DNA from 3 places in the Phyllobacterium sp. 22552 genome. Region 3 is predicted to be linked to each of the others. Evidence: predicted binding sites of a transcription regulator. Region 3 holds the regulator's gene; each other region holds the start of a gene.
The links. The regulator LexA, encoded in region 3, represses DNA repair genes until DNA is damaged. The targets are predictions, from matches to a motif close to TGTTCNNNNTGTGTTCNG.
Positions count from the first base shown of each region.

Region 1: a site for LexA is predicted at 6,858-6,875, ahead of ACTJI9_RS02255 (ATP-dependent helicase). Genes of this name have one in related genera too.
Region 2: a site for LexA is predicted at 3,952-3,969, ahead of ACTJI9_RS15110 (ImuA family protein). Genes of this name have one in related genera too.

Region 1 is NZ_JBQENG010000001.1:443,699-454,687, forward strand. It holds gene ACTJI9_RS02220 (aminopeptidase P family protein) at 1-49, opposite strand, end outside; gene ACTJI9_RS02225 (hypothetical protein) at 149-898, opposite strand; gene ACTJI9_RS02230 (hypothetical protein) at 1,013-1,276, opposite strand; gene ACTJI9_RS02235 (50S ribosomal protein L11 methyltransferase) at 1,359-2,234, opposite strand; gene ACTJI9_RS02240 (DapH/DapD/GlmU-related protein) at 2,349-2,981, shown strand; gene ACTJI9_RS02245 (CreA family protein) at 3,068-3,550, shown strand; gene ACTJI9_RS02250 (N-acetylmuramoyl-L-alanine amidase) at 3,655-4,278, shown strand; gene ACTJI9_RS02255 (ATP-dependent helicase) at 4,372-6,813, opposite strand; gene ACTJI9_RS02260 (glucose/quinate/shikimate family membrane-bound PQQ-dependent dehydrogenase) at 7,072-9,414, shown strand; gene ACTJI9_RS02265 (glyoxalase superfamily protein) at 9,595-10,128, shown strand; gene ACTJI9_RS02270 (Lrp/AsnC family transcriptional regulator) at 10,130-10,600, opposite strand; gene ACTJI9_RS02275 (DMT family transporter) at 10,746-10,989, shown strand, end outside.
Region 2 is NZ_JBQENG010000006.1:90,015-101,003, reverse strand. It holds gene ACTJI9_RS15135 (cytochrome c biogenesis CcdA family protein) at 1-697, opposite strand, end outside; tRNA gene ACTJI9_RS15130 (tRNA-Lys) at 944-1,019, shown strand; gene ACTJI9_RS15125 (class I SAM-dependent methyltransferase) at 1,038-1,808, opposite strand; gene ACTJI9_RS15120 (alpha/beta fold hydrolase) at 1,975-2,832, shown strand; gene ACTJI9_RS15115 (hypothetical protein) at 2,847-3,743, opposite strand; gene ACTJI9_RS15110 (ImuA family protein) at 3,985-4,770, shown strand; gene ACTJI9_RS15105 (Y-family DNA polymerase) at 4,673-6,226, shown strand; gene ACTJI9_RS15100 (error-prone DNA polymerase) at 6,223-9,471, shown strand; gene ACTJI9_RS15095 (alcohol dehydrogenase family protein) at 9,455-10,567, opposite strand; gene ACTJI9_RS15090 (aspartate aminotransferase family protein) at 10,576-10,989, opposite strand, start outside.
Region 3 is NZ_JBQENG010000006.1:201,914-212,902, forward strand. It holds gene ACTJI9_RS15655 (Gfo/Idh/MocA family protein) at 1-7, opposite strand, end outside; gene ACTJI9_RS15660 (ThuA domain-containing protein) at 92-874, opposite strand; gene ACTJI9_RS15665 (ABC transporter ATP-binding protein) at 913-1,920, opposite strand; gene ACTJI9_RS15670 (ABC transporter permease subunit) at 1,948-2,775, opposite strand; gene ACTJI9_RS15675 (carbohydrate ABC transporter permease) at 2,775-3,722, opposite strand; gene ACTJI9_RS15680 (ABC transporter substrate-binding protein) at 3,835-5,097, opposite strand; gene ACTJI9_RS15685 (substrate-binding domain-containing protein) at 5,382-6,404, shown strand; gene lexA (transcriptional repressor LexA) at 6,557-7,273, shown strand; gene ACTJI9_RS15695 (ComEC/Rec2 family competence protein) at 7,381-9,822, opposite strand; gene gltX (glutamate--tRNA ligase) at 9,934-10,989, shown strand, end outside.

The DNA of each region.
Region 1 (10,989 bases), on a different contig from region 3:
GTGCGCCGGTAGCTGGATTGCTGGACACCTCAAACGACTGGAACATGATGATATCGACCTCTTTTGTTTGGGTCGAAACCTATCTTCCCCATTTGCTCTGCGCAATGGAGCATTGAATTTAGCAACCGGTTTAATCGCTCGAGGTGTTTTAGTCTTTGAGTTCAAGCGGAAAGGGTGTGGGCTCCCAGTATTTTCGATATTTGAGACTTTTAATAGTTATGGCCTCTAATTCATGTAAGATTTTTGCCAATTCACGCCGGTCGCCTGCAATCAAAGCGGGATAAAATGTCGGGTTCCAGTACATCATGTCTTTGCGAAGCTCGACCTGTCGGTAGTCCGGTCCATCCATAATGCGTATAGCTTCTTCAAAGTCACCAAGAGCCGTAGCCATCATCAAGCGGGCATAATACTTAAATTCAAATGGTGTAAAATTATTCTCGTTCCGAGAAGCGAATTCGACCACTTCCTCCAGTTTTGTTATTTTGCGCAAAGGCACCAAGGCATCTTCAATAACACTCAGCATGATTTCCATATTTTCGGGGTTGTCAAAATGCCAGCCGCCAAAGAATGGCTTGATATCCATCTTGATAATAGCTTGTGCCCGCTCGTTGGTATCACCTTTAAGGTTGGAAAAAATTGGGTGAATAAGTCTTGTATTGCCCCAGCCATAGTGAAATCGGTCGATGCCCATAAAAATTATACCAACATCGATTGTTGGCGCAAAGATTTTTGGATTTCCGCTGCGAGCCAGATATACGCCACGGGTGAAGTGATTGATCGGCGTAAGTACGAGATGACGCCCTGCCAACGCCAGATCTGAATGGCGCTGGAGAAGCGGTTTAAGGGCCTGACGTACTTGTGCAACTGTCGTCATTCGAATGGTTTCACCCCACTTCATTCTTCAACAGCCTATGGATCGCAGTGCCGAAGAGCCAAAATTGGAGAGGGGGCCTGCGGTTCAGGCAACCTTGTCCAATAATTGTTGAACAATCAAAGAAATTTGGACAGTATTTTATGAGCTCTTCTCGGGAAAATGCACCACTGCAGTTTTAACTCCAGCCTTTTCTTTGGGATAGGAGCGAGAACGTGATGAAATGATTGGCACAAATCTGGTATCAATGCCAATATCCGCGACAAGTTCATTGTGCTGGCGAATTTGCATGCGGGGAAAGGTATTAAGTGGAGCCAGCCGCATATGTTTAAGATTGGTGCTATCTGCTGCGACTTGGTTTCTGAGGTGGTGGATTTCAGTCAGATAGGGAAAAAATGCGCTCATGAAATAAATCCTCGTCAAAGGTATATATTCCTATAACGAGATAAAGCTGTCAATTATACCAAAGAAGCATTTAGCCCATGGGTTAGTAAGTTGCGCGCGCTTTCAAATGCAGCGTTACCCAGCCTTCGCGGCGAAGGGTCTTCACGTGGAAAAGCCCCTGCACACGATAGGCGGCGAGTACTTTTTCGCGTTGGGTTTCCAGAATACCCGAAAGGATCAGCGAGCCGCCCCAGCCAAGATGTTTGCGCATTTCGGGCGCGAGCATCATCAATGGCCGTGCCAGAATATTGGCGACAATCAGGTCGAAGGGCGCCGAACCGCGCATCGCCGGATGATGGAAGCCGGTAGCTGTTTCGGTGCGAACCCGCGAAGCAACACCGTTCTTCACCACGTTTTCCCGTGCAACAGCAACAGCGACAGGATCGATATCTGTCGCCAGAACGGGAATAGGCGCGAGCTTTGCAATGCCGATGGCCAGAACCGCACTTCCTGTTCCAAGATCAAGCGCATTGCGTGGGTGTTCGCGGCGGATCACTTCGCCGATCATATCAAGACAGCCGGATGTCGTGCCGTGGTGGCCGGTGCCAAAGGCCTGTCCAGCATCAATTTCAATGCCGAGATCATTGATACGGCGCTTGTGGCGATCATGAGAGCCATGCACAAAGAATCGCCCGGCGCGCACCGGCTTCAAGCCTTCCAGTGAATGCGCAACCCAATCAATATCGGGCACCTGTTCGCGCTCTACCGGCCAATTCTTGCCAACGGTGTCGATCATGCGAGTTTCAATTTCTTCCGGTTCAAACGTATAGACCGAAACTTCATATATCTCGCGATCCTCATCGATCTCCGCTGAGGAGATTGGCAGGCCATCATCTTCGAAAGCATTTTCCAGCAAGATAAACAGCCGCTCGGCTTCGGCCTTGCCGGCAGTAATGAAAAGGCGGGTCTGGGTCGTCATGGGCGTTTGCTTTCGGAAAGGCATGTGTTGGCTACCCCTATCAGGATTTTCGCCATAGGCAACGGTGCATCATTTGTGCAAAAGAATTGCACTGACCTGATCCGGGAAACCGCAATGACTGAAACTGATGATCCTCGCTTTCTCAACCCGCAGCCGCGCATCCATCCGAGCGCGCATCTGAAGGGTGTCAAGCTTGGCAAATATGCAGAAGTGGGCGAGCGCGTCATCCTACGCGACGTTACCATGGGGGATTTTTCCTATATTGAGCGTCACAGTGAGGGCATATATGCCGATATTGGCCGGTTCTGCTCCATTGCTCCCAATGTGCGTATCAACGCTCTCGAACATCCTATGGAGCGGGTGACAACCCATAAAATCAGCTATCGTCCCAATGAGTTTTTCAAATTTCAGGGCATAGACGCTGATTTTCGTGCGCGCAGACAAAGCAAGCGCGTCAGCATTGGTCATGATGTATGGATCGGTCATGGCGCGGTTATCATGCCAGCAATTACTATTGGTCATGGCGCGGTCATTGGTGCCAATGCCGTCGTTACCAAAGATGTCGCGCCCTATATGATCGTAGCTGGAAATCCTGCAAGGCCCATTCGACCGCGCTTTTCCCAAGAGATAGCCATCCGCCTGATCAAGCTTGCCTGGTGGGATTGGCCGCATACGGTTCTGTTTGATGCAATTGCTGATATCCAGTCACTGAGCATCGAGGATTTTCTTGCCAAGTGGGAACGTTAGCAGTCCATCCTCGTTCTGGTTGCATTCCACCTGCTCAGTCCCCAACTGAGGCTTATGAGTTCTGCCACAATTTTCTGGAGATTTCGATGAAGCGTAGTCTTGCTGCCCTGGCTCTTTTGGCCGCCTCTATATTGCCCTCCCATGCGGAAGAGGTGGGTAAAGTCGGCGTCGATTGGCTGGGCAATGATATTGTCATTGATGCTGTGACGGATCCGAAAGTGCAGGGCGTCACCTGCCATCTCGCCTCGTTCTCACGCGGCGTCATTGATCGGCTGCAAAAGGGTAACTGGTTCGAAGATCCGTCCAATGCTTCTATTTCATGCCAGCAGACTGGTCCGGTCGTGATCGGTGATATTGAACTGGATGAGGGCGGCGAACGCGTGTTTTCGGAGCGCACCAGCCTGATCTGGAAGAAGCTCATTATCACCCGCATTTATGACAAGGCGAACAACACACTGATTTATCTGGCTCATGCCAGTCAGGTTCAGGATGGTTCGGCCAAAACATCCATATCCACAATCCCGCTATTTGCAGGCAATGTTACCTGGACAAAGGGCAAGCCGGAATAATTAGAAAACCTGAAAGGTGCCGCAGCAAGCGGCATCTTTTTCATTGACGAATAGGAATTAAAACTTATGATAGGCATGTTTGTGTTGTTTTAAGGAATTTTTTCATGAATTTTGCGGTTAAAAGCCACAGACTATATGTCGGATCCAGTGCGATTCCCCTCATCCCATCGCCCAATATTGGTGGGAAGCTTTCCCCGAAATTTCTGATCATTCACTATACGGCCAGCGGCCCGGATTCCGATATTGCCAGCTATTTCGCTAAAAAATCGGCCAATGTTTCGGCCCATTTGGTTATCCGCCGTGACGGGACTGTAAAGCAATGTGTTCCTTTCAATAGGATAGCGTGGCACGCGGGCAAAAGCCAATGGACGGGGAAAAATGGCGTGCTCTATTCCGGCTTGAACAATTCCTCGATCGGCATGGAAATGGAAAATTGGGGGCCACTCAAGAAAATTGAGGACCGCTGGATTTCATGGACGGGCGTTGATGTTGTTCGTTCCAAAATTATCGAGGCGCGCCATAAATTCGGTGTGCCGGATTGTGGCTGGGAGGTTTTCACCAAGGCGCAGATTGAAACAGCGCAAGCGGCAGCGCGGGCAATCTGCGCCGCCTATAAGATCGAAGATATCATAGGCCATGACGATATTGCTCCCGGTCGCAAATCAGACCCCGGACCCGCTTGGGACATGGCAGCATTCAGGGAGAGGGTAAGGGGAGGCGAACGATAAATTGCAATTTACAAAATCGATAGGCGTGGTTCGCTCTCCTGGCTTATCGAAAGAGATACCACGCACATTCTTTCAGCAACTTTACGTAGCTGGTCAAATCCCCTTCACGAAACTATCCAGCACGCGTTTTTGTCCGGCCTTGTCGAAGTCGATCGTCAGCTTGTTGCCTTCGATGGATGAGACATTGCCATTACCGAATTTGATATGGAATACACGGTCGCCAACATCGAAATTTGATGGCGTTTCACTGACGGATTTGGCGACGAGTTCACCATCAATCATGCGTCCTTTAACCGAGCCGCGCCCTGCGCCATGGCCGGAATCCGTCTCGCCATAGCCTATTCGCTCCACACGTGCGCCCGAGCGCGAGCCCCAATTATTGCGTGTGGCGTCAGAACGGTTTTGCTGGGCTCTTTGCCAACCGGGCGTTGAGTAGCTGTTTTCAAACGGGTCGGCGCGATCAAAGCGCGATTGGCCGTAGCCGCCGCGCCCGCCATATCCACCATAGCTATCGCCACCGGCGATTACTTCAACATGCGCTTCGGGGAGTTCTTCAAGGAAGCGGGAAGGGATGGTGGATTGCCACAGACCATGGATACGGCGGTTGGAAACAAACCAGATATGCAGGTTTTTCTTGGCGCGCGTCAGGCCGACATAGGCAAGACGGCGCTCTTCTTCCAGCCCAGAGCGTCCCCCTTCATCCAGCGCACGCTGATGCGGAAACAGACCCTCCTCCCAGCCGGGAAGAATGACCGTTTCAAATTCCAGCCCCTTTGCCGAGTGCAGCGTCATGATGTTTACAGCATCAAGATTTTCGTTCTGCTCAGCATCCATGACCAGCGCGACATGCTCAAGGAAAGAGCGCAGTGATTCATATTCTTCCATAGAGCGGATAAGCTCTTTAAGGTTTTCGAGGCGACCCGGCGCTTCGGCTGAGCGGTCTGCCTGCCACATGGCGGTATAACCGGATTCGTCGAGAATCTTTTCCGCCAGTTCCGTGTGGGGTACGGAATCAATTTGCGACTGCCAACGCCGGAAATTTTCCACCACTTCGCGTAAAGCCGAGCGCGGTTTGGGCTTCAACTCCTCAGTTTCAACAAGATCTGCGGCTGCATCAAGCATGCCGATGTCCTTGGCGCGGGCATAATCATGCACCTGCCGGATTGCAGCTTCGCCAAGTCCGCGCTTGGGATTATTGATAATGCGCTCCAGCGCCAGATCGTCGGAACCCTGCGCAACAACGCGGAAATAGGCCAGCGCATCGCGTATTTCCATGCGCTCGTAAAAGCGTGGACCACCGACAACGCGGTAATTCAGACCTAGCGTGACAAAGCGGTCTTCAAACTCGCGCATCTGAAAGGAAGCGCGCACAAGAATGGCAATATCATTGAGATTGTGGCCTTTGCGCTGCGCTTGTTCGATCTCTTCGCCGACTGCCCGAGCCTCTTCCTCGGAATCCCAGCCGGCATGCACATTGACCTTGGCATCTTCCGGGTTTGGGGCATCGGTGAAAAGCGTTTTGCCAAGCCGTCCCTCATTATGGGAAATGAGATGTGATGCGGTGCCAAGAATATGCGCGGTAGAGCGATAATTGCGCTCCAACCGGATCACGACTGCGCCCGGGAAATCCTTTTCGAAGCGAAGAATATTGTCTACCTCTGCCCCGCGCCAGCCATAGATCGATTGGTCGTCGTCGCCAACGCAACAGACATTCTTCGATCCCTGTGCGATCAGGCGCAGCCACATATATTGCGCGGTATTGGTGTCCTGATACTCGTCGACGAGAATATAGCGGAACTTGGCGTGATATTCCTTGAGGATATCGGGATAGGCGCGGAACATCCGGATTGGATGGCATAGCAAATCGCCAAAATCGCAGGCATTCAATGTTTTCAGACGGTTCTGGTAGGCGGTGTAAAGTTCTCGGCCCTTACCATTGGCAAACGACCGGGCATCGCCTTCAGCAATTTCGGAAGGTCCGAGCCCTTTGTTCTTCCAGCCATCAATCATCAAGGCAAATTGTTTGGCGGGCCAGCGCTTGTCGTCCAGCCCTTCCGCCTGAATGATCTGCTTGATCAGCCTTATGACATCATCCGTATCCAGAATGGTGAAATCGGAGCGCAACCCCACGAGTTCCGCATGGCGGCGCAATAGCTTGACGCCGATGGAGTGGAACGTGCCGAGCCATGGCATCCCTTCGACAGCACCGCCGACGAGAACGCCAATGCGCTCCTTCATCTCGCGTGCTGCTTTATTCGTGAAGGTGACGGCGAGTATCTGGCTTGGCCAAGCTTTGCCGAGCGAAAGGATATGCGCAATACGGGAAGTCAGAACCCGTGTTTTGCCAGTGCCAGCACCAGCCAGAACGAGTACAGGCCCTTCGGTGGTTTCAACCGCCAGTCGCTGTTCGGGGTTAAGTCCATTGAGATAAGGTGGTGCACTACGCGCCTGCATGGCGCGTGCAGCTATGCCCGAAGGCTGGCGGGGCGCATCAGGTTCGTCGAAAAACGGAATATCGTCAGGTAATCCAGACATTTGAACCCAATGTAGTGATTCGGTACCGAAAAACCAGAAAAATGCGATACAAAAAGAGAACAATTGCAATTAGCCCCCCACTTTCAATTGAAGTGGGCGGTTGAAATATCAAGTCAGGATATTGCGTCACTCGATTTATGAGCCTACCCATTTTGATTAATGACTCGTGACTTCAAGGTTTTGACAGCCGATGGCAACATTCGTCGCCTCATGTCAGGATCATCTGGTTTTGATTGAGATCGGAAAGGGACTTTCCTCATGGCAATCACTCTCACGGCACTCGTTTTCCTTCTCATTGGCGCGGCTCTTGGCGTCGGCGGTGTATGGCTCGCTGTCCTGGGCGGCAGTTGGTATTATATCATTGCTGCGCTTGCGTTCCTTGTGGTTGCTTTTCTGCTCTTCCGTAGGCGGTCATCCGCTCTGCTGCTTTATGCGCTGCTGGTGGTAGGAACGCTTGGCTGGGCCATTTGGGAAATCGGCTTCGACTGGTGGCAGCTTGCGCCACGCGGCGGCGTCATCATGATCCTTGGGCTGTGGCTGCTCACACCATGGATCAGGCGGGGCTTGAATTCATCTGCAAGCGGTGCTGGTTCTTCCTCCGCTGTTCCGGCTCTGTCGTTGTCCGTTGCTGTTGTTGTGGCGCTGGTTGTTGCAGGCTATTCGATGACCCAGGATCCGTTGCAAATTACGGGTGAATTGAGCAGGGAAATTGTCTCAGATACTGTCGATCTGGGCGGCAATATGCCGGAGGGCGATTGGCACCAATATGGGCGTACGCCCTATGGTCAGCGTTATTCACCGTTGAAGCAGATCACCACCGAAAACGTTGACAAGCTGCAAGTCGCCTGGACCTATCAGACTGGCGACGTCAAGTTGCCGGAGGATGTTGGCGAGACCACTTATCAGGTCACGCCGCTCAAGGTTCGCGATACACTTTTCATCTGCACGCCGCACAATTGGGCCATCGCGCTTGATGCGGCAACAGGCAAGGAAAAGTGGAAGTTTGATTCCAATTCCGGCATGAATCCCGATCGTCAACATCAGACCTGCCGGGGCGTTTCCTATTATGCCGATCCTGCTGCCACACCAGGCAAGCCTTGTGCCGAACGCGTCTATCTGCCGACGTCCGACGCGCGTTTGATTGCGCTTGATGCGGCCAATGGCCAGATTTGCTCGTCCTTTGCTGACAAAGGCACGCTGCATCTTGAAAAAGGCATGCCCTATAACCCCGCAGGCTATTACTATTCCACATCGCCGCCCGTTGTTGCGGCGGGAAAGATCATAATCGGTGGCGCGGTCAATGATAATTATTCGACGAAGGAACAGTCCGGTGTCATCCGCGCTTTCGATATCAATACTGGCGCGCTTGTGTGGAACTGGGATTCCGGCAATCCGGATGTAACGACACCTTTGCCGGATGGACAGACCTACACGCATAATTCTCCCAATAGCTGGTCTGTTTCCAGTGCCGATGAAAAGCTTGGTCTGATCTATGTACCTCTTGGAAATCAGACACCTGACCAGCTTGGTGCTGGGCGCTCCGCAAATGTGGAGAAATTCTCGTCCTCAATCGTTGCGCTTGATCTTAATACCGGTCAGATGCGCTGGGTGCGCCAGACTGTCCATCATGATCTTTGGGACATGGATGTTCCTGCACAACCAACGCTAGTTGATATCAATACGGTCAATGGCACAGTGCCGGGACTGGTAGGACCAACCAAGCAGGGCGATCTCTATGTTCTCGACCGCCGTACGGGCGAGCCGATCATTCCGATCAAGGAAATTCCCGCGCCGACAGGCGCTATCGAGGGTGACTTTACCTCTCCCACGCAGCCGATTTCGGACCTGACATTCTCGCCGCCACCTTTGACGGGCAAGGATATGTGGGGCGTGTCTATGTTCGACCAGCTCGTCTGCCGGATCGAATTCCTGAAATTGCGCTATGAAGGGCGCTATACTCCGCCATCATTGCAAGGATCACTCGTCTATCCGGGTAATTTTGGCGTGTTCAACTGGGGCGGCGTCGCAGTTGACCCGGAACGGCAGATCATGTTCGGCATGCCGACATATCTTGCCTTTACCTCGCGTCTTGTGCCACGCGCCGATGTGCCTCCGCCCGGAGTTGGCACCAAGGGTAGCGAGCAGGGGCTTAACCGCAATGAGGGCGCTCCTTACGCGGTGGTGATGGGTCCATTTGTTTCACCGCTTGGCCTGCCTTGCCAGTCGCCGCCATGGGGCTATGTCGCCGGTGCCGATCTGCGTACAGGCAAGATCGCTTGGAAGCACCGCAATGGCACTGTGCGGGATTCCTCGCCAGTGCCATTGCCATTCAAGGTTGGGGTGCCGGGCATTGGCGGTCCGATCATCACAGCCGGTGGCGTTGCGTTTCTCGGGGCCGCGGTTGATGATTATCTGCGCGCCTATAACGTGACTGATGGCAAGCAGCTTTGGGAGGCTCGCCTTCCTGCCGGTGGCCAGTCAACGCCGATGACCTTCTCCTTGGATGATGGCAAGCAATATGTGGTCATTGTTGCGGGTGGCCATGGTTCGGTCGGCACAAAGCCGGGGGATTATGTCATCGCCTATACTCTGCCAAAATAAGATTGACGGTAATCCGAAGCAGGAATATTGCTGCAAGCGGCTGATACAGCCAGCCGCTCGCGGCCTTCGGGTTACGGTGAATGTATCGAATAAATAAGCTTGGCTTCATCCTTTGAAAGGTGAACTGGTCGGCAATGCGAGCACTGACTTTCCAGATTCACCGACGACGAAGGAATGATTATGCGTACTTTCAATGACGCCAAGGCTATTGCCAAATCGCTGCGCAACGCTCTGGACGAAAAGAATATCAAAATTTCTCACGGTGAGGGGCTTGAACTCGTCGCAGCCGGTTTCGGTTTCGATAGTTGGAATGTGCTTGCGGCCAAAATTGCCGATGAACCAGCCCCGAAAGAAGGTATCTCGTTCGGACCTGCCAATCCCATCCTCCGTATCTTTGATGTTTCTAAAGCCCGGGAATTCTATCTCGATTTTCTTGGCTTCACGCTCGATTGGGAGCATCGGTTTGGAGACAATTTTCCGCTTTATTGTCAGGTATCACGTTCCGATCTGACACTGCATCTTAGCGAGCATTCAGGTGATGCCAGCCCCGGCGCGCGGGTCTATGTCCGCATGACAGGCATTGAGGCTTTCCATAAGGAACTGCATTCCCAAGACTACCGTTTCATGAAACCTGGTCTTGAAGAAGCACCCTGGGGACGAGAAGTCACCGTTACTGACCCGTTCAGCAATCGGATTACCTTCTGCGAATCCTGATTCAGCGCTGCGGTAGTTTCAAGGGACTGTTGGTCTTGATTGTGCGAATGGCAAAGTTTGAGCGAATGTCCGATATGCCGGGCAGGACCAGCAGTTTTTCCGTAAGAAACCGCTCATAGGCGGAGAGATCTTCCACCACCACCTCAGCAAGAAAATCCGCGGTTCCTGAAATAAGGAACGCGCCGGTCACTTCCGGCATGGCGATCAAAGCCGCTTGCTGAAGTTCGGAGTTTGCCTTGCTGTGCTGTCCCACCTTTATTTCCACGAAGACGGTCAGTCCAAGCCCGACTTCCTTGCGATCAATATCGGCGCGGTAACCTCGAATGACGCCGGACTTTTCCAGATTTCGGATGCGCCGCAGGCAAGGAGAAGGTGACAGATTCACCTTTTCTGCAATCTCGACATTTGTGGCCCGTGCATCACCTTGCAGTGCCTCAAGAATACCAATATCGAATTTATCAAGATTTGGCATATCCTGCCTTTAACAAGGTTAAATCTTATCGAAAGTAGCTGAAATCATAGGCTAAGTGGCATCAACTTGCAAGGACATGCCAGAGGCATTCGCTCTATATTGCTCCCATGGAAACACATTCAGACTAATCTGAAAGGATATTTCAATGGTTGCGATCTCACCCGAAATCAACAAATCTGCCTCTCTGGCTCCCGGTTATGCCGGCGCTTTGGTTACGGTCTTCATCTGGGCAACGTGGATCATTGCCACCCGCCATTCCGGCGGTACGCATCTTGGTACTATCGATCTTGGGCTCATTCGTTACGGTCTTCCCGCGCTGGTGCTGGCGCCGGTCTGGCTGAAGACGGGCTTGCTGCCCCGCAATGTTCCCTTGGCGTTGCTCGCAATCA
Region 2 (10,989 bases), 110 kb from region 3:
ATGTCTGCAGCCCTCCGGTCAGGAAAAGTACTCCTGTAATCACCAGCAGTCCTCCCATGATTTTTTCGACCTTGCCAAGATGCATGCGAAACCGGGAAAGGAATCGCATGAACACACCGGAAAATAGTGCGGCAATAATGAAGGGAATGCCGAGCCCAAGAGAATAGATCGCAAGCAGTAGCGCCCCGTCAGCGACAGTATCGCGTGCGCCAGCCAGAGCCAAAATTGGACCAAGCACCGGTCCTATGCATGGGGTCCAGCCAAATGCGAATGCCAATCCCATAATATAGGCTGCAAAGGGATTGGCCGGTGCTCCTTTGCTTTGAAAGCGTGCCTCGCGGGATAGAAAAGCTAATTTGAACACACCGAGGAAGTTCAATCCCATAATGATGATGATGATTCCGGCCAGGATGGCTATTTCCTGCTGCCACATGCGCAGGAATGCCCCAATTGTCGATGCGCCTGCACCCAGTAGAACAAAAACTGTGGTGAATCCCAAGACGAAGCAAAAGGACGATAAAAGGAGCGCGCGCCTGACCGGTGAAATTTTGGCGGTGGAAGCATCAGCTCGGAAGTCTTCTACAGTCACCCCTGCCATGTAGCACAGGTACGGCGGCACGAGAGGCAGCACACAAGGTGAAAGAAATGAGAGCGCCCCGGCCCCGGCGGCAGTCAGATAGGAAACATCCAGCGCCATATGCGCTCCTTCATGGTCATTCAGGTTGCGCCGGATTAAGCCGAATCTGTTCGGATTTCCAATCACCTTTTCGCCATTCCTCTGATCAAATACCGCATTACGGGGTAGCTCTGCCGGGGAAATTTGAAGAAAGCTGTAAAAACAACGCTTTTTATCACAGAAACTATGCACAATAGCTGTTGACCGATTGCCATCTCGCACCTATGTTCCGCCGCACTTCCCGAGGCCAGTTTATGGCTTTCAAGGGAGCGCGTAGCTCAGCCGGTAGAGCAACTGACTTTTAATCAGTAGGTCCGGGGTTCGAACCCCCGCGCGCTCACCATCATTCCCGCAAAATATCCTATTCTCTTCGAGCGGTAATTACCCAGGCGCGGGAGTCAAAGAGCACCCCGTCAGTGGTCATATGAGCCTCAAGCAGATTGCGCAGCCGTTGCAAGGCAGGTTCGGGTGCTTCATTCGTTTGAGCAAGCATATCCTTTATGGAGAAGATTTTCATGAGAGCGTCAAACGCGCTGTCGACAGATGCTCCGTAGAATACCGGTTCCCGCACGTCGATAAAATCGACGGATACAAACCCTGCGGTATTGAGAAGCTCTTTGGCGCTAGCAGGTTCACCAAGGGAAAACGCCTTCCGGGTTTCCGGTGAGGCCATCGTGGTCGGAGCTACGGTTCGCCGAATGGCGCCAGACCATTCATTTTTATCCTGGCTCTGCCATACCATCCATGCCAGTCGCGCATCGGGACGCATGGCGCTGGCAATATTTGCAAACGCGGCAGCCGGATCAGAGAAGAACATAGCGCCAAACCGGCTGATGCAAAGATCGAATCTGGCTTGGGGAAATACGTGGCTTTGGGCGTCGCCCTGCTCAAATGAAACATTTTTGAGCCCAGAATCATTTGCCCGTTGCCTGGCAACTTCCAGCATATCGCTTGACGTATCCACACCAATCGCCTTGCCATTGACAGCAAGGCTGGCGGCATCGCGCGTGGTTTGCCCTGCCCCGCAACCCACATCAAGCACATGGTCACTCACTCCAACGCTGGCAGCGGCAATCAAGTGTTTGGTGTGACGTTTTAATTCTGCGTCATAGAAATCTGCACGATCCAACATTTGAACCTCTTCTGGTTTTTGCTGTCATTGCCGGCGGTTGCTTCTTTAGCAAGACTGGTTGCATTATAGGATCAGTTATGTAAGTTCACAACCAATGTAGTTGCTGTTCGTTTGAGACGAGGCTCGAGGCATTGACACCTCAGATGCTGTGCAGGGGGATGACGAAATGAATGAACGGATCATCATTGCTGACAATGTTGAGATCGCCACGCAGGCTTTTGGAGATCCAACCCATGAGCCTGTTCTGCTTATCATGGGCGCCATGGCTTCCATGTTGTGGTGGCCGGAGGGGTTTTGCAAGCAACTCGCCGCCCAAAATCGCTACGTCATTCGTTATGATAATCGGGATACCGGCCTTTCGACCGCTTATGAGCCGGGAAACCCTGACTATACAATGGACGACATGGCTCAGGATGCATTTCGCGTGCTCGACGCCTACAATATCAAAACCGCACATCTGGTCGGTATGTCGCTGGGTGGTATGATCGCGCAAATGGCCACTTTCGCCCATCCTGAACGCGTAAAAACGCTGACCTTGATCTCAACCACGCCCATCGGCGTTGATACCTCCAACCTTCCGCAGACGAGTAGTGCCTATATGGAGCACGCAGCGACAGGCGAGAGTGTTGATTGGACCGATAGCGCTCAGGTCATAGATTTTATTGTTAAAGATACGCAGATGATTGCAGGTACACGGCATCCCTATAATGAGATGCAGGCCCGTAAACTCGTGGAGCATGATGTGAAGCGTGCTAAAAACTTCGCCAGCGCTACCAATCATTTCATGTTGAAAGGTGGTGACAGCTGGGACAACAAGCGCGACGAATTAGCTAAACCTCTTCTCGTTGTCCACGGCACAGCGGACCCGATTTTTCCGATCGAGCACGGCGAATTGCTGGCACAAAGCGTTCCAGGTGCAGAACTTCTCCGTGTTCCAGGTGGCGGCCATGAAATTCACCTTGAGGATTGGGATGACATTATTCGCGCTATCGGCACTCACACAGGGCTTAACTGCCGCGCCTAACTTTTCAGGCGGACTTAGTTTTCTTGTTCCGTTGGGCCAAGAAGCCTGTCTCTTTCGCTTATAAAAGTATCAAGCGCCTGATGACCCTTGACTGTCCAGAAAGCGGCTTCCGGCTCGTAATCATATCCCATGAGTTTGGGGGGAATATCCACAGTGGAAAAATTCTGAATCGTTTTGCTTGCAAAGTCGCAGACGTAAAACGGTAGAATCTGGTCGATATGATATTTGGGTTTCTTCCCCAAGCTAACTGCTATCGAAACGGCAATTGCATTTGCCAATCGCATTGAACCTGGCGAATTATTTAAAAGAACGGCAGATGCAAGAATTTTGCGCCACGGATGTTTTTCATTCCTTCTAAATATGAATGCTCCGCTTTGATGGTCGAAATCAGATGGAATTATTGGCCAGGGAGACCGATTCATCACGGCGTCGACATCAATCATAAGAAGGCGTTCGACACCAGCTTCCAGAATTAAAGGCGCTAGCAGGAAGCGTGCGGCGGTATAATAGATTTCACGGCGTGGCAGCCCCTCTGCCAGTGCGCATGGATCAATAGAATAGGTCAGCCTCACGTGCTTGAGAGTCTTGGAAAGGGTAGCCGCTTCCTCGATGACCTTGCCGGAAGGTTGAAGAAGCAGAAGATGGAATGCCTCAGGCTGACCTAGACGTTCGATGGATTTGATCAGCCCCAGAGCAAAATTGTAGAAATAGCGATCATCGCATGCTGCCAGGAGAACATTACCTGAATTTGGCAAATTTCCCTTTATACTTTCACGAAACAGCTCTGTTTCTCGGGCTCTGACCTGTGGCAGCTTTAACGCCTGCCGAGCATTCCGCCTCAACATCCACCGAAATAATAGTGAATGTCTCTTTTCCGATTTAGGTATGGGAGCGGTGGATTTGGCAGACATGCGATCATTTCTATGACTTTGAGCGTAGTTTCACCTCAATCTATAACACAACCATTATCGCGAAGAAGGGCTTCAGAGCCAGATCAGAAATCCTTCCCATGAGTCTCAACAGCGAAAGGCTGGATGACTCTGAAATCTGCAATTGATGATCTGATTCTAACCATTCGTATCGGGAAGCGCTTGACACTGGATACCTTAAATTTGATAATGGAACATATCATGAACAAACAGGGGTTCTATAGTGGCGATCGTCGATCTAACGGCGTTAAGACGCGATATTGCGTCTCTAAATGAGCAAGGCACGCAAGGTGTGTCTGGCTCTGCCTTTGATCTTGGCTGCCGGGCTGTAGACGGCGTATTTCGGGGTGGCCTTCAGCGAGGCGCTCTGCATGAGATTTTTGCGAAGGAAAGTGGGGACGCAGGAGCCGCAACAGGTTTTGTTATTGCCCTCGCCTTGCGCGCATCAGCCAACCTAAGCCCCATTCTTTGGATTGAAGAGGATTTTACAGGCAATGAACATGGCTTTCCCTATGCTCCCGGCCTGCATTATTTGGGTCTCGACCCGGAGCGGGTGGTTTTCGTTCGGTGCTCCTCGCCTCATAATGTTTTAAAGGCTGCAGCAGACAGCCTTGGCATTCGCGGTATGGGAGCAGTTATTATTGCGCCGTGGGGCCATCCCAAATGTCTGGATTTGACTGCCTCGCGAAAATTACTGCTTAGCGCACAACAGGCCGAAGTGCCCGCCTTTCTCCTGAGGCTGGGAGCTGTTCCGGGTGAAAATGCTGCCGTCACACGGTGGTTAATTCGTGCTGCAACCTCACAATCCCCTGGTGCAAACGCGCCGGGCAACCCTGTTTTTCAAGTCCAACTCATTCGCAACAGGCAGGGCAACACAGGCCAATGGCTATTACAATGGGAGAGTGAAAATCATGTTTTCCAACGGATCGAGCAGGTTTTTGGCTCTGTGGTTTCCACATCTTCCTACGGATCGTCTCAAACGCGAAAATTCGCAGCGCGACCGTTCTGATCAGTATCTCATTGTTGTTGACAAGATTGCCAATACTTTACGGCTGGTAGCGGTTGATCAGAGAGCTGCAAAAGCAGGTCTATACAAAAGCATGACTTTGGCTGATGCACGTGCGCAGTTTGAAAAGCTGGATATCGCATTTGCCTCACCTCGTCAGGATTCCGCATTTTTGGAGCGTCTGGCAGATTGGTGTGATCGATACACGCCTCTGGCCGCTTTTGACGATCCGGATGGTCTTATCCTCGATATTACAGGCTGTGTTCATCTTTTTGGGGATGAGCACACTATGCTCAAGGATATTCACAATCGTCTCAATCAACAGGGCGTGGCAGTAAAATCAGCCATCGCAAGCAATGCAGCCTCTGCCCGTGCCTTTGCACGCTATTCATCCGGCGGTGTCATCGGCGATGATGAAGAAAAGAGACTATATAAACTGCACCTTGCCTGTCTTGAGATAGAAGCAGCACATCTTGCTGGTCTGAAGCGCGCAGGTCTGCTGCATGTTGGCGAAGTCGAGGTTCTGCCCCGTGCTGCCCTTGTTGCCCGTTTCGGAAAAGCGCTGATCAATCGCCTGGACAGTCTTTTTGGCAGGCAAGACCAGCCAATTTCTCCGCGCCGTATTGTGCCTGTCTGTATGGTTGAGCGACGCATGGCCGAACCTTTGGTTGTTATGGATTCCGTCGAGCTTTTACTTCAATCCCTTGGCGATGAACTTTTCAGGCAATTGCAAACCCGTGTTCAAGGTGCGCGTGAAATCGAAGCGAGTTTTTTTCGTGTTGATGGAAATGTGAGACGGATTCGTATTGAATCCGGAAGGCCGCTTGTAGAGACAAAAACATTACTGCGATTGCTCAAGGAGAGGCTATCAAGCTTGGCAGAACCTCTGGATGCAGGCTATGGCTTTGATATTGTTCGGCTCTCTGCTATTCGAACAGAACAAACACATGCGCTGCAGAAAAGTCTCGACAATACGCGGCAAGAGACAGAAGCATTTGATGCGCTCATCGATAGACTTTCTATAAGATTGGGCAGTTCGCGTGTGTTGCGACCTGTTGCTATTGATACGCACATTCCTGAACGTGCTGTCATGCTTGAAGCTGCAGCCGGGAATAGATCGGATCAATCAGTTCAGTGGTCACCAGAACATTACCCTGGAAATCCTCCCGAAAGACCAATCAGACTGTTTAATCCACCCGAACGCATTGAAACGACATCGGGAGTTCCTGACGGTGCACCGGCGCGCTTTACGTGGCGCCGCGTACAGCACACGATTGTTTTAGCTGAAGGACCCGAGCGTATTGCACCAGAATGGTGGCGCGAGCATGCGGGTGCTCTCACACGCGACTATTACCGGGTTGAAGACAATCAGGGAAAGCGTTTTTGGGTATTCCGCGAGGGTCTTTATGAGCGAGGCGATCCCACCCCCCGATGGTATTTGCATGGGATTTTTGCCTGATGGATTATACTGAGCTTGCCGTCACCAGCAATTTTTCCTTCCTCAAGGGGGCGTCGCAACCCCAGGAACTGGTTCTGGCTGCAGCTCTTCTGGGGCTTAAAGGCATTGGTATTGCCGATTGCAATACACTTGCTGGCGTGGTGCGAGCCCATAGCGCCAGAAAAGAAATCAAAAAAGAACAGGGTCTTTCAATAGACCTCTATATTGGTTGTCGGCTAAGTTTCACTGACGGCACGCCTGACCTTGTTGTTTATCCGCGAGATCGCCCTGCTTACGGTCATCTCTGCCAGATTTTGAGTGTGGGAAAGCACCGTGCCAAGACCAAAGGGGAATGCCATCTGCTTTTCGAAGACTTTCTGTTCAAGGCAGACAATTTTCAGATAGCTGTAATGCCTCCCGAAAATCCCGACGAAAGCTTCACGGACTTCCTAAAAAAACTAGCTTTTGCGGCGGCGGATTGCGTTTGGCTTGGTCTGGTGATGCCGCGCAAGGGAGCCGACAGGCGTCACGGTGAAAAACTGGTTCGAATTGCAGCCGATGCAAACATTCCATTTTTGGCAGTTAATGATGTGCTTTATCACACTCCTGCCCGGCGGCCACTTCAGGATGTGCTGACCAGTATCCGTGAGCATGTTACGATAGAGACAGCTGGCCGCAAACTGGAAAAGAATGCAGAGCGGCATCTGAAATCGCCAACCGACATGCAGTATCTCTTTCGGTTTTTTCCGGAAGCACTTGAAGAGACGCAGCGCTTTGTGAAGCCGATCAGTTTTTCTCTTGATGATTTACGCTATCAATATCCTGATGAACCTGTTCCACCCGGCAAAACACCCCAGCAACATCTGATCGATGAAACATGGATCGGCGCCAATAAACGCTATCCGGATGGCATTCCCAAAAATGTGTCTACGATCCTGGAAAAAGAACTGACCCTGATCGGGGAGTTGGAATATGCGCCCTACTTCCTGACTGTTTATGACATTGTTACCTATGCCCGCTCACAAAATATCCTTTGTCAGGGGCGCGGTTCCTCGGCCAATTCTGCTGTCTGTTATTGTCTGGGCATTACGGCCGTTGATCCCGCCACAAGCAACCTGCTTTTTGACCGGTTTCTTTCGAAAGAACGTAAAGAACCGCCCGATATTGATGTGGATTTCGAGCATGAGCGCCGCGAAGAAGTCATGCAATGGATTTTCGAGCGATATGGGCGCGACCATGCTGCTATTATTGCAACCGTCATCAGTTATCGGCCGCGCAGTGCAATCCGTGATGTTGGGAAAGCACTGGGCCTGACAGAAGATGTCACTGCCGCTTTGGCCAATATGGTTTGGGGTAGTTGGGGATCGGTCGTTGAAAAGCAGGAAATAAAGCAGGCTGGACTTGATCCTGATAATGTCATGATCCGCCGCACCATAAGGCTTGCCAAGGAACTGCTTGGTTTCCCACGTCATCTTTCCCAACATGTTGGCGGTTTCGTCCTCACGCAGGAACGTCTTGATTTGACCGTTCCGATAGGGCCCGCCGCCATGAAAGACCGTACTTTCATCGAATGGAACAAGGATGATATTGACGAACTCAATATCATGAAAGTCGATGTTCTTTCGCTTGGCATGCTCACTTGTATCCGCAAGGCCTTTGATCTCATTCATCTACACGGTGGTAAACGCTATGGACTTGCGGACATCCCATTGGATGATGACGACGTCTACGACATGCTCTGCAAGGCAGATTCCCTTGGGGTCTTCCAAGTGGAAAGCCGTGCACAGATGAATATGCTGCCGCGCCTTCGTCCGAGGAAATTTTACGATCTGGTTATTGAAGTCGCCATAGTAAGACCGGGACCCATTCAGGGGGATATGGTTCATCCCTATTTGAAGCGGCGCAACAATCCTGATTCTGTTGTTTATCCTTCACCCTCGCCTGATCACGGACATAAAGACGAATTGAAAGAGGTTCTTGTCCGGACGCTTGGAGTTCCTCTCTTTCAGGAGCAGGCGATGAGTATTGCCATCGTCGCAGCAGGTTTTACCGGCGATGAAGCTAATCAATTGCGCCGCGCCATGGCAACTTTCCGGCATGTGGGAACTATACACAAACTGGAAAACAAGATGGTGGAAGGCATGGTTCGCCGAGGCTATGAAAGGGATTTCGCTCAAAACTGCTTCAACCAGATCAAAGGATTTGGCGAGTATGGTTTTCCTGAAAGCCATGCTGCGAGTTTTGCCATCCTGGTCTATATTTCATCTTGGATTAAGTGTCATTATCCCGCTGCTTTCGCGGCGGCATTGTTGAACTCACAGCCTATGGGTTTTTATCCGCCAGACCAGATTATTCGCGATGCGCGCAAGCATGATGTCGAAGTACGTCCTGTAGATATTAATTTCAGTCATTGGGACAACACATTGGAATCAAAGGAAAATGGTGTTTTATGCACAAGACTCGGTTTTCGTCAGGTCGACGGTTTTTCAAAGCCTTGGGCCGACTTGATCTGTGAGAGAAGAAAGCAAGCCTATACCGATATTGAACAGGTAAGGCGTCTGACGAAACTTGAAAGACGGGCTTTTGTCTTGCTTGCCGATGGAGATGCATTTCGTTCGCTAGGTATCGACCGGCGAGAGGCACTTTGGGCCGTGCGCCGCTTCCCTGACAACACGACGTTGCCCCTATTTCAAGCGGCTGAAACAAATGAGTTAGCTACGGAAGTCAAAACGGTTCTTCCTCAAATGAAACTCTCTGAGCACGTCATTGCCGATTACGAATCGACAAGGCTTTCGCTCAAAGGGCATCCGATGCAGTTTTTGCGAGAAATGTTTGTGTCAGAAGGCGTTTCCACATGCCAATTTGCAAATAGTCTAGCGAATAATAAGCGCGTCAAACTGGCTGGAGTGGTGACTGTTCGGCAAAGGCCTGGAACTGCAAAAGGCGTAGTCTTTATGACTATTGAAGATGAAACAGGCATCTCCAACATTGTCATCTGGCAAAAGCTCCTCAACATTTATCGTAAGGAAGTGATGGGATCTCGGCTGATCCAGATCGAAGGAATAGTTCAAAGCGCCGATAATGTGGTGCACATCGTTGCCAGAAAGCTTATCGATCGGACTGGCGACCTTTATCGTCTCTCTGAGCAGCGGGCCATTTTGCCCGTATCACGCAGTGACGAAGTCAACCATTCTGTCCAGGGAGACGCGCGGGCGCGTCATCCCAGAAATGTTCGCATAATGCCGAAATCTAGGGATTTCCATTAATTCGGATATTGTCGAATTTGGCATCCGGCACGACAATCAGTTTCCCGACAAAGGATTTGGCCATGAAATCCGTTTGTGCGCGGTGAAACTCAGAAAGCGGATAGACGCCGCCAACAAGCGGCCGGATCTTGCCTTCTTCAATATAGCGCACGATCCGGCGGAAATCTCCCCGCGTGCCCTGCGATGAGCCATGCAAAGCCAGTTGTTTAAGATACATGGTGCGAAGATCGAGCTGCACAACAGGTCCAGCAATTGCTCCGGCTGTGGTGTAACGACCCTCAGCCCTGAGAATGCGCAGCAAATCGTTGAATATTGAACCGCCAACAAGATCGGCTACGACGTCAATTGGCTCTCCGCCGGTCGCATCATTCACCGCTGTCACAAGGTCATTGGTGCCCCGTGTGATCACTGCTTCAGCGCCAATGTCGAGCAATGCCTGTTCTTTGCCCGCTCCCACAAGCGCATAGGGAATTGCACCCCGTGCCCTTGCAAGTTGAACAATACCGGAGCCCACGCCACCTGATGCGCCAGTAACAAGCACTCGCTCTCCTGCCCGCAATCCGGCGCGTTCCAGCATCTGTTCGCCGGTTAAATATGCACAGCAGAAGGTGGCAAGTTCGATATCACTCAAATCCGTGTTGACGTAATGAGCATTTTCAACCGGCACGGTTACATATTCGGCATAACCGCCATCGCGTCCATGACCAATATAATCGATATCGGCAAGACTATCATCATCGCGATTATAGATGGAAAAATCGACCATTACGCGTTGCCCGATACGCGCCTTGTCGACGCCCTCGCCAACAGCAACAATCGTCCCGACTATGTCAGTCCCCTGAACGCGCGGAAATCTTAATGTCGGCTCTTGTCGGCGCCAGGTTGAAACGGCGCCAGCATCTTCCTCGGTGCCGTAGGCGCCTTCCCGCACCCAGACATCCGTATTGTTCATACCGCAAGCGGTTATTTCGATAAGAACCTCGCCCGGCGCAGGTGTAGGAACCGGCGTGTTCTCATTGTAAATCAGCTTGTCGAGCCCGCCATGGCCAATGAGTTGTATAGCGGCCATGGTCTGCGGAATGTTTTGCTCTTTCATGGTGAACCTCAGAGCGTTTTTGCAATCGACTCGACCGCTTTGGCCGCGGCATTGACAACCGTATCAGCCTCGTCCCGGGTCAAACATAATGGTGGTGCAAAGCCCAGAATATCGCCTTGCGGCATGGCCCGCCCAAGCACGCCAAGTTCAGCCAGAGCTGCCGCAATGCGTGGTCCGACTTTCAATGCAGGGTCAAAGAATTTCCTATCGTCTTTGTCAGCAACAAATTCTACGGCGGCGAGCATCCCGTCACCGCGCACTTCACCGACGATGGCATTCTCTGCCAAGGCTTCAGTCAACTGCTTGCGGAAATAAGCACCGGTTTCACCGGCATTTGTCACAAGATCGAGCTTGTCGATAAGTTCGAGATTGGCGATACCAGCCGCAGTGCAGATCGGATGTGCTGAATAGGTCCAACCATG
Region 3 (10,989 bases):
AACGCATGCTTGCGGTCCTTTAAACGCGCGCTGCACTCCCGAGTGCAAGCGCCGCGATCGATATTCATCATCTCTAATCGTACTTGAAGGTCTAGCGGAAGCCTTCTTCGCCAGCCTTGTGCAAACTTCCACCCCGAGCCTTGATAGGCTCCAGAGCCTTCTCTACAGGCACATTCGGAGCATCCGTAATGTGCGGGAACCGATTGGAATTATATGCCCAATTGACGGCATTTCTTAAGACCAGGCCCACTGTCTCATCATGATAGGTAGGATAGGTTTCATGACCAGGACGGAAGTAGAAAACGTTACCCGCGCCCTTGCGATAGGTCAGTCCCGAGCGGAAAACTTCGCCACCCTGAAACCATGACACGAAAACTGTTTCCAGAGGTTCTGGAACCGAAAACGGTTCGCCATACATTTCCTCATTCTCGAGCTCAAAATAAGCTGGCAATCCCTTGGCGATCGGATGTCCTGGATTGACCACCCAAAGACGCTCGCGTTCCCCTGCCTCACGCCAGTTCAGGGCGCAAGGTGATCCCATCAGACGCTTGAAAATCTTGGAAAAGTGCCCGGAGTGAAGAACAATAAGGCCCATTCCCTCCCAAACACGCTTTGCAACACGCTCTACGATTTCATCGGCAACATCGCCGTGAGCGCGATGGCCCCACCAGACCAGAACGTCCGTCTCTTCAAGTGCCTTGTCGGTCAAGCCATGTTCGGGTTCCTGCAACGTCGTGGTCTTCACACTGATATTGGCATCCTTGCCAATCAATTTGGCTATCTGATTGTGCATACCTTCCGGATATATGTCGGCAACGGTCTTGTTGATATGCTCGTGAACGTTTTCACCCCAGACGAGCGTACGAATCGGCATGATGATTTCCTTACTTTATGCTGTGTGCTGCTTTTGCTTCATGCCCGGGCCGGGTAGCCCGATTGGTCGAAGCGGTGAACATTGTCGTTGATGGGCGAAACATGGAGAAGATCCCCCGGCTGCCGGCTTGGCTTCCCGTCCTGACGAACGACAAGCGGTTCCTTTGCGCCGATATCGATATAAAGATAGCTTTCAGAACCGAGATTTTCAGAATGGATGAGCTTTCCAGCCCAAGTGCCAGCCTTTTCCCGAACTTCAAGATGCTCCGGACGTATCCCAAGCGTGTGTGCCTTATAGGCATCGGCGAATTTTTCCGTCAGGAAGTTCATCTTTGGAGATCCTATAAATCCAGCAACGAAAGTCGATTGCGGTTTCTCATATAGCTCCATCGGCGTACCGACCTGCTCCACATTGCCATCACGCAATACACAGATGCGATCAGCCAACGTCATGGCTTCCACCTGATCATGCGTGACGTAGATCATCGTCGTCTCATGCATTTTCGCGTGGAGCTTGGCGATTTCAAGACGCGTTTGCACCCGCAATGCGGCATCGAGGTTCGAAAGCGGCTCATCGAAGAGAAATACTTTCGGATCTCGCACGATCGCCCGGCCAATGGCGACGCGCTGCCTTTGCCCTCCTGAGAGTTGTTTGGGCAATCTGTCGAGGTAATCGGTGATTTGCAGCATTTCCGCCGCCTCGTTCACCCGGCGCTTGATTTCGTCCGCTCCACCCTTTGCCAGCTTCAGCCCGAAAGCCATGTTGTCGTAAACAGTCATATGCGGATAAAGCGCATAGGATTGGAACACCATGGCGATGCCACGCTGCGATGGAGTGAGGCTGTTTACAACCTTCTCGTCGAAAGCCAGCGTGCCGGAGGTGATGTCTTCAAGCCCTGCGATCAAGCGAAGGAGCGTCGATTTTCCGCAGCCGGACGGCCCCACGAAAACCATGAACTCGCAAGGATTGATTTCGAGATCCACGCCCTTGATCACATCAAAGGTACCGAAGGATTTGCGTACATTGTTCAAACGAATAACTGTCATTTTTGAAACTCCCCTGAGCGCAAGGCTCTAGCCTTTGACGCCGCCGGCGGTGAGACCGGAAATGATCTTGCGTTGGAAAATAAGCACTAGAACCACCAGCGGTACCGTCACGATGACGGACGCAGCCATGATCAGACCCCACGGTACCTCGTGAGCGCTGGCGCCGGATAGAAGTGCAATGATGACGGGAACCGTTCGCGTTTCCGTGGACGATGTAAACGTCAAGGCAAACAGAAACTCATTCCATGCAGCGATGAATGCCAGAAGGCCTGTTGTTACCAGCGCTGGCCACATGAGCGGCAGGAATACTTTGGTGATGATCACCCAAGGCGTGGCACCATCAACAATAGCCGCCTCCTCGATTTCAATTGGCAGATCGCGCATGAATGTGGTGAGCACCCACACGGTAAAAGGCAATGTGAAGATCGTGTACGAGAAGATCAGACCCCACAATGTATTATAAAGCCCGAGGAGACGGATAACCTCAAACAGCCCCGCCAGCACTGCAATCTGCGGAAACATGGAAACCGAAAGAATTGTCAGCAATAGAAGCGAGCGGCCACGAAACCGCACACGCGCCAAAGCGAAGGCTGCCGTAACCGCCATAAGCAGCGACAAGGCTACAACGAGGCCGGAGACAATAAGCGAATTCAGAAGATTGCGGGGAAAGCTGCCCGCTTCGATAACACTGACATAATTGGCCAGGGAAAATGACGTCGGCCAATATTCAATCGTGAAAAGCGCACTGCCCGTTTTGAAGCTCGTGATGATCGCGTAGTAAAATGGGAACACCGCAAACAGGACAATGAGCACCACAAGCGCATAAAATGCTGTATTCTTGATAGCTACGGGCATCAGCGATCTCCCCCATCCAGCCGAACTCGGCCGACCCAGATTGCGACAATGGTCATGAGAGCAATAACGACGAAAAGCAGCGTCGATTGCGCCGAGCCATAGGCAAACTTGTCGAATTCAATGAGATTTTCGCGGGCCAGCACCGACATGGTTTTCGTCTGAGCACTGTTTGGCGTCAGGACATAAATCAGGTCAAAAATACGCATGGCATCAAGCAGCCGGAAGATGATTGCGACCATCAGCGCCGGTTTGACGAGAGGAAGCGTTATACGGAAGAACTGCTTTACAGGATGGATGCCGTCAATCTTGGCAGCCTCGTAAACATCGTTCGGAACCATTTGCAGACCTGCAAGGATCAGAAGTGCCATAAAAGGGGTGGTCTTCCATACATCCACGATCAACACGGCGATCATTGCCGTATCGGAACTTGCGGTCCATGCGATTGGATTGTCGATAAAGCCAAGGCGCATGAAAAGGTCATTGAGAATGCCGAACTGATCGTTCAGCATCCAGCCCCACATGCGGGCAGAGACGATTGTCGGTATCGCCCAAGGGATAAGAATTGCTGCGCGGACAATGCCCCTGCCCTTGAATTCGGCGTTCAGCACGAGGGCGATAATCATTCCGAAAAAGGCTTCAAGCGCCACTGAAATGACAGCAAAGCGTACTGTGTTCCAGACTGCATTCCACCATGCTGGATCGACGAGCAGGCCGGAATAAAGCGTGCGCCCGCTTTTCAGCTGGACCCATGAAAGATAGTTCTTGAATCCCACCCATTTAGCTTCCCCCATATTTGTGAGCGAAGCATCAGTGAAGGAAAAATAGATGGTTCGGATCAATGGCCAGCCAGCCACGATTGCCAAAGCAATGATCATCGGTATGAGGAAAAGCTGAGCCGAGCGGGATCGCTGGCGTAACAGATCTGATCGCAATGCTGTTGAGGTCATATTTGAATTCCTGCCCAGGAAAAACATCGGGATGTGAACTCAGGCAGTCGGTGCGAGCGGATTGTCAGGAGGCTTCCAACCGCTCGCACCGTGCCCTTATGCTGGCAGAAAACTACCAGCTACCTCCCTGAAGCTCGGCGATCTTGGCTTCAAGTACTTCAATGTTTTCAGCGGCCGTGCCATTTCCGGACAATGTGTCGTGAACAGCACTCCAGAACATTGAGGAGACTTCGTTATACTTGACCTTTGTCGGAGCAGACGGTCGTGGAACAGCCGTTTCAAAAACCGGCTTCCACAATGGGATCAAAGGCTGCGCCGCAGCGATATCCTTGTCATCGTAGAGCGATTTGATGGTCGGCAAATGAGAAATATTGATTGCCATTTCCTTTTGCTGCTTTTCATCTGCCAGGAACAAAGCAAGCTTTATGGCCTCATCCGGTGATTTGGAATATTTTGAAACAGCCACATTCCAACCGCCCAGCGTTGCGGCAGATTTCTCGCCCTCTTTTCCCACGGGCAGCGGCGCAACATCGAACTTACCTTTGACGGCGCTGTCAGCGCCTTGGCTCAATGAATAAGCGTAAGGCCAATTCCTCATGAAGACGGAATTGCCTGTCTGCCAGACCCCGCGGGACTCTTCTTCCTTATAGGCCAGCGCACCCTTTGGCGATATGGTGTCTATCCAGCCTTTGGCACGATCAATCGCAGCAACCGCCTCCGGATTATTGACCGAGATCGTACCGTCAGCCTCAACAATCTGGCCGCCGCCGGATGATTTTATCCATTCCAATGCATTACAGGTTAAACCCTCATAGGCATTTCCCTGAAACACAAATCCGAACATTCCCTTGTTTCCGGCTTGGCGCTCGCCATCCTGCACTTCCTTGGCGGTCGCAGCCATTTCATCCCAGGTCTTGGGAACCGGCTTCTTGTACTTTTCGAGCAGATCCTTGCGATAATAAAGTGCTGGCGCATCTGTGTATAATGGCAGGGCAACCAATTTGCCGTCCACTGTCTGGCTTTCAATGATCGACGGGAAATGCTGGTCGACCACGCCTTTTGCCGCTTCGGTCAGATCGAGAAATTGCTCTGATAGCTGAGGCGCCCAAACCACATCGGTCTTATAGACATCGATATCCGAGTTTCCGGCTGCAAGCCAAAGGCGATACTGACCGAAATTGTCAGAACTGCTTGATGGCATCGCCACAATGGAAACCTTGTTGCCCGTTTCTTTTTCAAAGCGGTCAAGCTGCTTGCGCAACTCGGCATTTTCATTGCCGGTCGAGCTGTAAACAATAGAAAGATTGGCTGCATAGGCACCTGAAGACAACAGCGCTGTAAGCAGGATGCCCGCAAAAACTGAACTCTTTTTCATAAATCCTCCCAGAAATATTTGATGGATCAACCCATGCCGGACGGCATTCAATCCCCAATTGACGATCCTCCTCAAGCACATCAGACAGTGAAATTAACCTATCCAAAGCGCTTTGGATAAAAGGTGTCAAAACGCAAAACGAATGTCAATAAATAGTTTATGAACGCCATTAATCAGGCAAATAAAATTGTGCAGATCATTTAAAGCGCTTTGAAGTATGATTATATTACGAAGGCAAAGACATCGAACGACGCAGATAGGAATACAGTTTTGGACCGTCCGGCATGAAGCTGAAAGAACTCGCTGAAAAGCTCAACCTCTCCCAGACGACCGTTAGCCGCGCGCTGAACGGTTATCCGGAAGTGAATGAGGCTACGCGCGAGCGCGTCAATAAAGCGGCATTGAAATTTGGCTATAGCGCAAATGCAAATGCCCGACGTCTAGCCATGGGCCGTGTCGGTGCTATCGGTCTGGTTATCCCCGCAGATTCCAGCCAGCGATTTGGGCCTCATACCGCGGAATTTCTTGCCGGCTTGGCGGAGCGCCTTTCCCGGGACGAGATTGATTTTCTGCTCAGTCCCATTGTCGATAATGACGAGATTTCGGTCTATAAGCGCCTGATTTCGAGCAAACGGGTTGATGCGATCATCGTCTCCGGACCTGTTTTGGTCGATGAGCGCGTATCCATGCTGATCGATGCAAACTTTCCCTTTGTTCTGCATGGCCGTACGAACATAGACAGGCCCCATGCCTGGCTGGATATCGACAATCAGGGCGCATTCTATCAGGCGGCAAGCCACCTCCTCGACCTTGGACATCGGCATATAGCCATGATTGACGGGTTAAGAGGGTTTACGTTCTCTGAGCATCGCGAGCTCGGATATCGCCAAGCGCTAAGCGAACGCGGCGTCGAAATCGACCCACGCTTCATCGTGCATGACTACTTCTCCGATGAAATCGGCTTTCGCGAAACACAGCGCCTGCTTTCATGCACTCCGCGACCGACAGCAATCATTGCAGGATCCATGATGACCGCTTTGGGCGTGTCACGTGCAGTTCGCAACAAGGGTTATCAGTTGGGCAAACAAGTATCGCTCATCACCCATGACGATGTCTTTCCATATCTCAATGCCAGCAACATGGTTCCATCCATGACCACCACGCGATCATCAATGCGCTCCGCCGCCACGAGAATCGCTGAAATGCTCGTGCGCGTCCTTGATGGCGAACCTGTGGACAATATTCATGAATTATGGCCCGTGGAACTCACAGTACGCCAGTCGAGCGGTCCTCCGATAAGCGGATAGGCTTATATTTTGCGTCATTCCATCTGATTTTCAGAGTAAATGGGCATATAGGGCTGGTTTATACCAGATATTAATCCTTGTGGAACACAACTGGAACATATAGTGTTTGTTCTGGTTTTGTTTTTCCGATTCCACACTTAAGGATCGCCCCTATGCTGACGCGCAAACAACATGAACTTCTGCTCTTCATACATGAACGGTTGAAGGAAACGGGCATTCCCCCTTCTTTTGATGAAATGAAGGATGCACTTGATCTCGCATCCAAATCCGGCATTCATCGCCTGATTACCGCACTGGAGGAGCGAGGATTTATTCGTCGGCTAGCAAATAGGGCACGGGCGCTGGAAGTGCTTCGCCTGCCCGACTCAATTGCGCCGGGTCTGAACGCGCAACGCAAATTTTCTCCGAGCGTTATTGAAGGCAGTTTGGGACGAAATGTTGCGCCGCCTCGCCCGCAAGCAAGCACTGCCGATATTGTTGCTGCCAACATGATCAGCATTCCTGTTATGGGACGTATCGCTGCCGGTGTGCCGATCGCTGCAATTCAAAACCAGACTCACATGCTCAATCTCCCGCCCGATATGATCGGCAGCGGTGAGCATTATGCGCTTGAGGTCAAAGGTGACTCCATGATCGAAGCGGGTATTTTTGACGGCGACACTGTTGTTATCAAGCGCGGAGATACCGCGAGCCCCGGTGAAATCGTTGTGGCACTCGTGGATGATGAAGAAGCAACCTTGAAGCGTTTTCGCCGAAAAGGTGCATCCATTGCTCTCGAAGCAGCAAACCCCGCCTATGAAACCCGCATCTTTGGACCGGACCGCGTTCAGGTACAGGGCAAGCTGGTCGGTCTGATACGCAGATATTGATGGCGTTTATACTTCGCTGGACGGTGTGCTTTTATTCGTAGGCTCCATTCGAACAGCCACAGAATAGCAGCTAGCGAAAAATGTTTGGGACTACCATAAACGCCGAACTACATTTTATTGCTTGTATCCGGTGGTTTCTTGGATAGTTGCCGCTCTTCAAGATTGCGCGCGGCGCGGGAATAGATGCGGTAATTATTCCAAGGGCGATTGGGCGTGCCAATCGCATACTTTATATCAACCGAATTCAGGCGTTGAGAAAGCTCTTGTTTTGCCAAATCGGTGCCAACTGGTGTGGAATCGGCTTTGACAGAGTCAGATTGTGGAGCATCAAACCTGATCTCCGCAGCGCCTTTGAGCGCCAGCATTTGCGATGAAAGCAACAATTTTCCAGCATTTGGACAATTTGGAGCCTTCGCGGCAAAAGCCAAAATGATGATATCCCCTTCTAGGCATGCATCTGCTGTTCTTGTTGCATCATCGGTATAGGCAACGATTAATCCTCCTGGCTCCCGGGCAGTGCAAAGCTTATCGGCACATTCGAATTGAGCGCCGCTTGCAACCTCGCCTTTCATTGCCGGCTTAATGATCTGCCCGGCCCTATACCCCAACTGCCAATTATCGAGGCTGAAGGCGCTGCCTGCTTGTTTATTGATCGCCAGATGGTCGTCGTCCGTTCTTAACGCGACCAGTTTTCCGTCTTCTGAGACCATAATCGCAGGATAGGATGCCCGTCCCGTCAAACCAATTGCCAATGCTACCAATGGCAAGGCAAGCAGGCGCAACCACGTTGAAAGAAATAGAAGAAGCAAAAGCCCTATCGCCATAAGAATAAGCGAAGTTTCGGACATCAGCCCAAGATTTCCACTTGGTGAATGCGACGCTACGGCTTTTGCTATGGCGATAACAATCTCGATGCCCCATCCCATGATTTTAAACGGAAGCCAATCGAGGTCAAAAGGCATGGCGAGCAGGCCAAGCACTGCGAAGGGCATCACGAGAATTGAGACAATTGGTAGCGCCAAGGCATTTCCGACAAGGCCAAAAGGAGCGGTATTATTGAAATGATAGGCAGCAAAGATCGAGCTTGCTCCGCCAGCAACCAGCGAGGTCATGGCAATGCCGCCAATATAGGCCGTTGCTTTTGATGGAAACAACCATATGCCGGCCTTGGCACTTGTCTGTTTCCGTAGGCCTCGTCTCAAATGGTAGCGTGACCACCAGCTATAGAAAGCTATAAGGGCAGCAGTTGCTGAATAGGACATCTGGAAACTTGGTCCGAGAATTTCATGAGGTGAAACCGCAATTGTAATTGAGGCGGCAATTGCGAGATTACGCATGGATATCGCCGCGCGATCAACGGTCATTGCAAGCAACATGACTGCCAGCATCACAAAGCTGCGTTGTGCGGCAACGTCGGCGCCTGAAAGCAGAAGATAGAATGCCGAGCCAAACAGGGCGATGACAGCCGCGAGTTTCTTGACGGGATAGCGGGCCGATGCACTTGGAAAGAATGCGAATACAGCGCGCAGCGAACCTATGCTGATTGCAGCCACCAATGCCATATGGAAGCCGGATATGGACAAAATATGTGACAAGCCGCTGCGGCGCATGGCATTGTTGGTCTCCTCGCTTATGCCGTCGCGCTGCCCTGTCACCAGCGATGTAGCAATATCGCCCGGCTCCCCTTTAATGCTTTTCAATATGCGATGGGTGAGTTGCTGGCGAATATTGCTAATTGTCAGGAATGCCGCTGCTGCTATTCCGGCCTTTGGCACGACATCGGCTTTTTGAGGCAGGCCCAGCAAAAAGCCGTTGGCTCCAATGCCGCGATAATAATTGTTAAAGGCAAAATCGTAATTGGCTGGCCGAACCGGGCCCGATTGCGGACGCAGATGGACCAGTGCTTTGAGTCCATCGCCAATGCTCAAATCTCGCGGCAAATGACGTGCAGAAACCGCAATACGCTCCGGTCCATAACGCAATGAAGGACGTTCGGTGCCTATGACGTCAAGGATCACCCGCCATCCTCCGTTTGCATCCTTTGCCAATGCTGAAATACGCCCCGTCACCCGGGTCGTCACTTCAGACCCAAGCATAGGCGTCGCTGCTCTGTTGGTTTCCAGCTTTGCGCAAACCATGCCCGCCGTGATTGCCATGAAGCCGAGACAGACCATCCTTATCGAAGGTCTGTTGTGTGCCAGCAGATAAAATCCGACAAGCAGCGTGATTCCCAGGATCATCGGGCTTAGTCTTGGCTCTCCGCTTGCGCCGAAATAAAGGATAGCTCCAGTTCCAGCGAACACCGGCAAAAACAAGAATTTCGCGCCTCGCGCAATCTCGTCGTTGATTGCCGCCGGAATTCCATGGGCAATGGCTTGCAGCTTACCTTCGACTGACCGTTTGAATACGGCGACGCGGCCATTCGAGCCAACGCCATAATGATCGATCGTTCCGGTGCCAGACGTTTTGACAAGCGGCTGCCCAAGACTTTCCGGTTGAAACCAGAAAAGCCTTTCGCTCGTTTTCTCGTCGGTTGACGGTTCGGCCATTGATCCCCATTTCTGCCAATGCCCTTGCACGACAGCACCGCTATGGTACATCAACGCCAAATCAATTCGATTGGACGTTCGACTAATAGACCGAACTGCCCTGGAGACCCTATGTCATCTTCTGTCGTTACCCGTTTCGCTCCCTCGCCCACCGGCTTTCTGCACATTGGCGGCGCCCGTACAGCCCTGTTTAACTGGCTTTACGCCAAGCATACTGGCGGGAAAATGTTATTGCGCATTGAGGATACTGATCGCGAGCGTTCGTCCGAAGCAGCTGTAACCGCCATACTTGATGGATTGAAATGGCTTGGTCTTGATTGGGATGGCGAGGTTGTCTCCCAATTTGATCGTGCTCCGCGCCATCGCGACGTAGCTGAAGAACTGGTTACCAAGGGCAAAGCCTATTATTGCTATGCATCACAGGCCGAACTGGAGGAAATGCGTGAAAAGGCCCGTGCCGAAGGCCGCCCGCCCCGCTATGATGGCCGTTGGCGCGACCGCGATCCGAAGGAAGCCCCTGCTGGCGTGAAGCCCGTCATTCGTATCAAAGCACCCCAAGAGGGTGAAACCTTGGTGCGCGATCAGGTGCAAGGCGATGTGCGCTTTCCCAATAAAGACCTTGATGATTTCATTATCCTTCGCTCGGATGGCAACCCGACCTATATGCATGCGGTCGTCGTCGACGATCACGATATGGGCGTCACGCACATTATCCGTGGCGATGATCATTTGACCAATGCGGCACGGCAAACTGTTATTTATAACGCAATGGACTGGGCCGTGCCTGTCATGGGCCATATTCCGCTCATCCATGGCGCAGACGGTGCAAAACTCTCCAAGCGCCACGGTGCGCTCGGCGTTGAAGCCTATCGTGCCATGGGATATTTGCCAGCAGCTCTGCGGAACTATCTCGTACGGTTAGGCTGGAGCCACGGCGATGACGAGATCATGTCCGATGCGCAAATGATCGAATGGTTCGAAATATCCGACATTAATCGCGGCGCATCACGCTTTGATTTCCAGAAACTCGAGGCGATTAACGGTCACTATATGCGAATTTCCAGCGATGCCGATCTGGTAATGGCCATGATCGACATTTTGCCGGAGATCGAAGGTGGGGCTGACATAATTTCCCGCTTGAATGATACAACCAGGGCACAGCTTCTC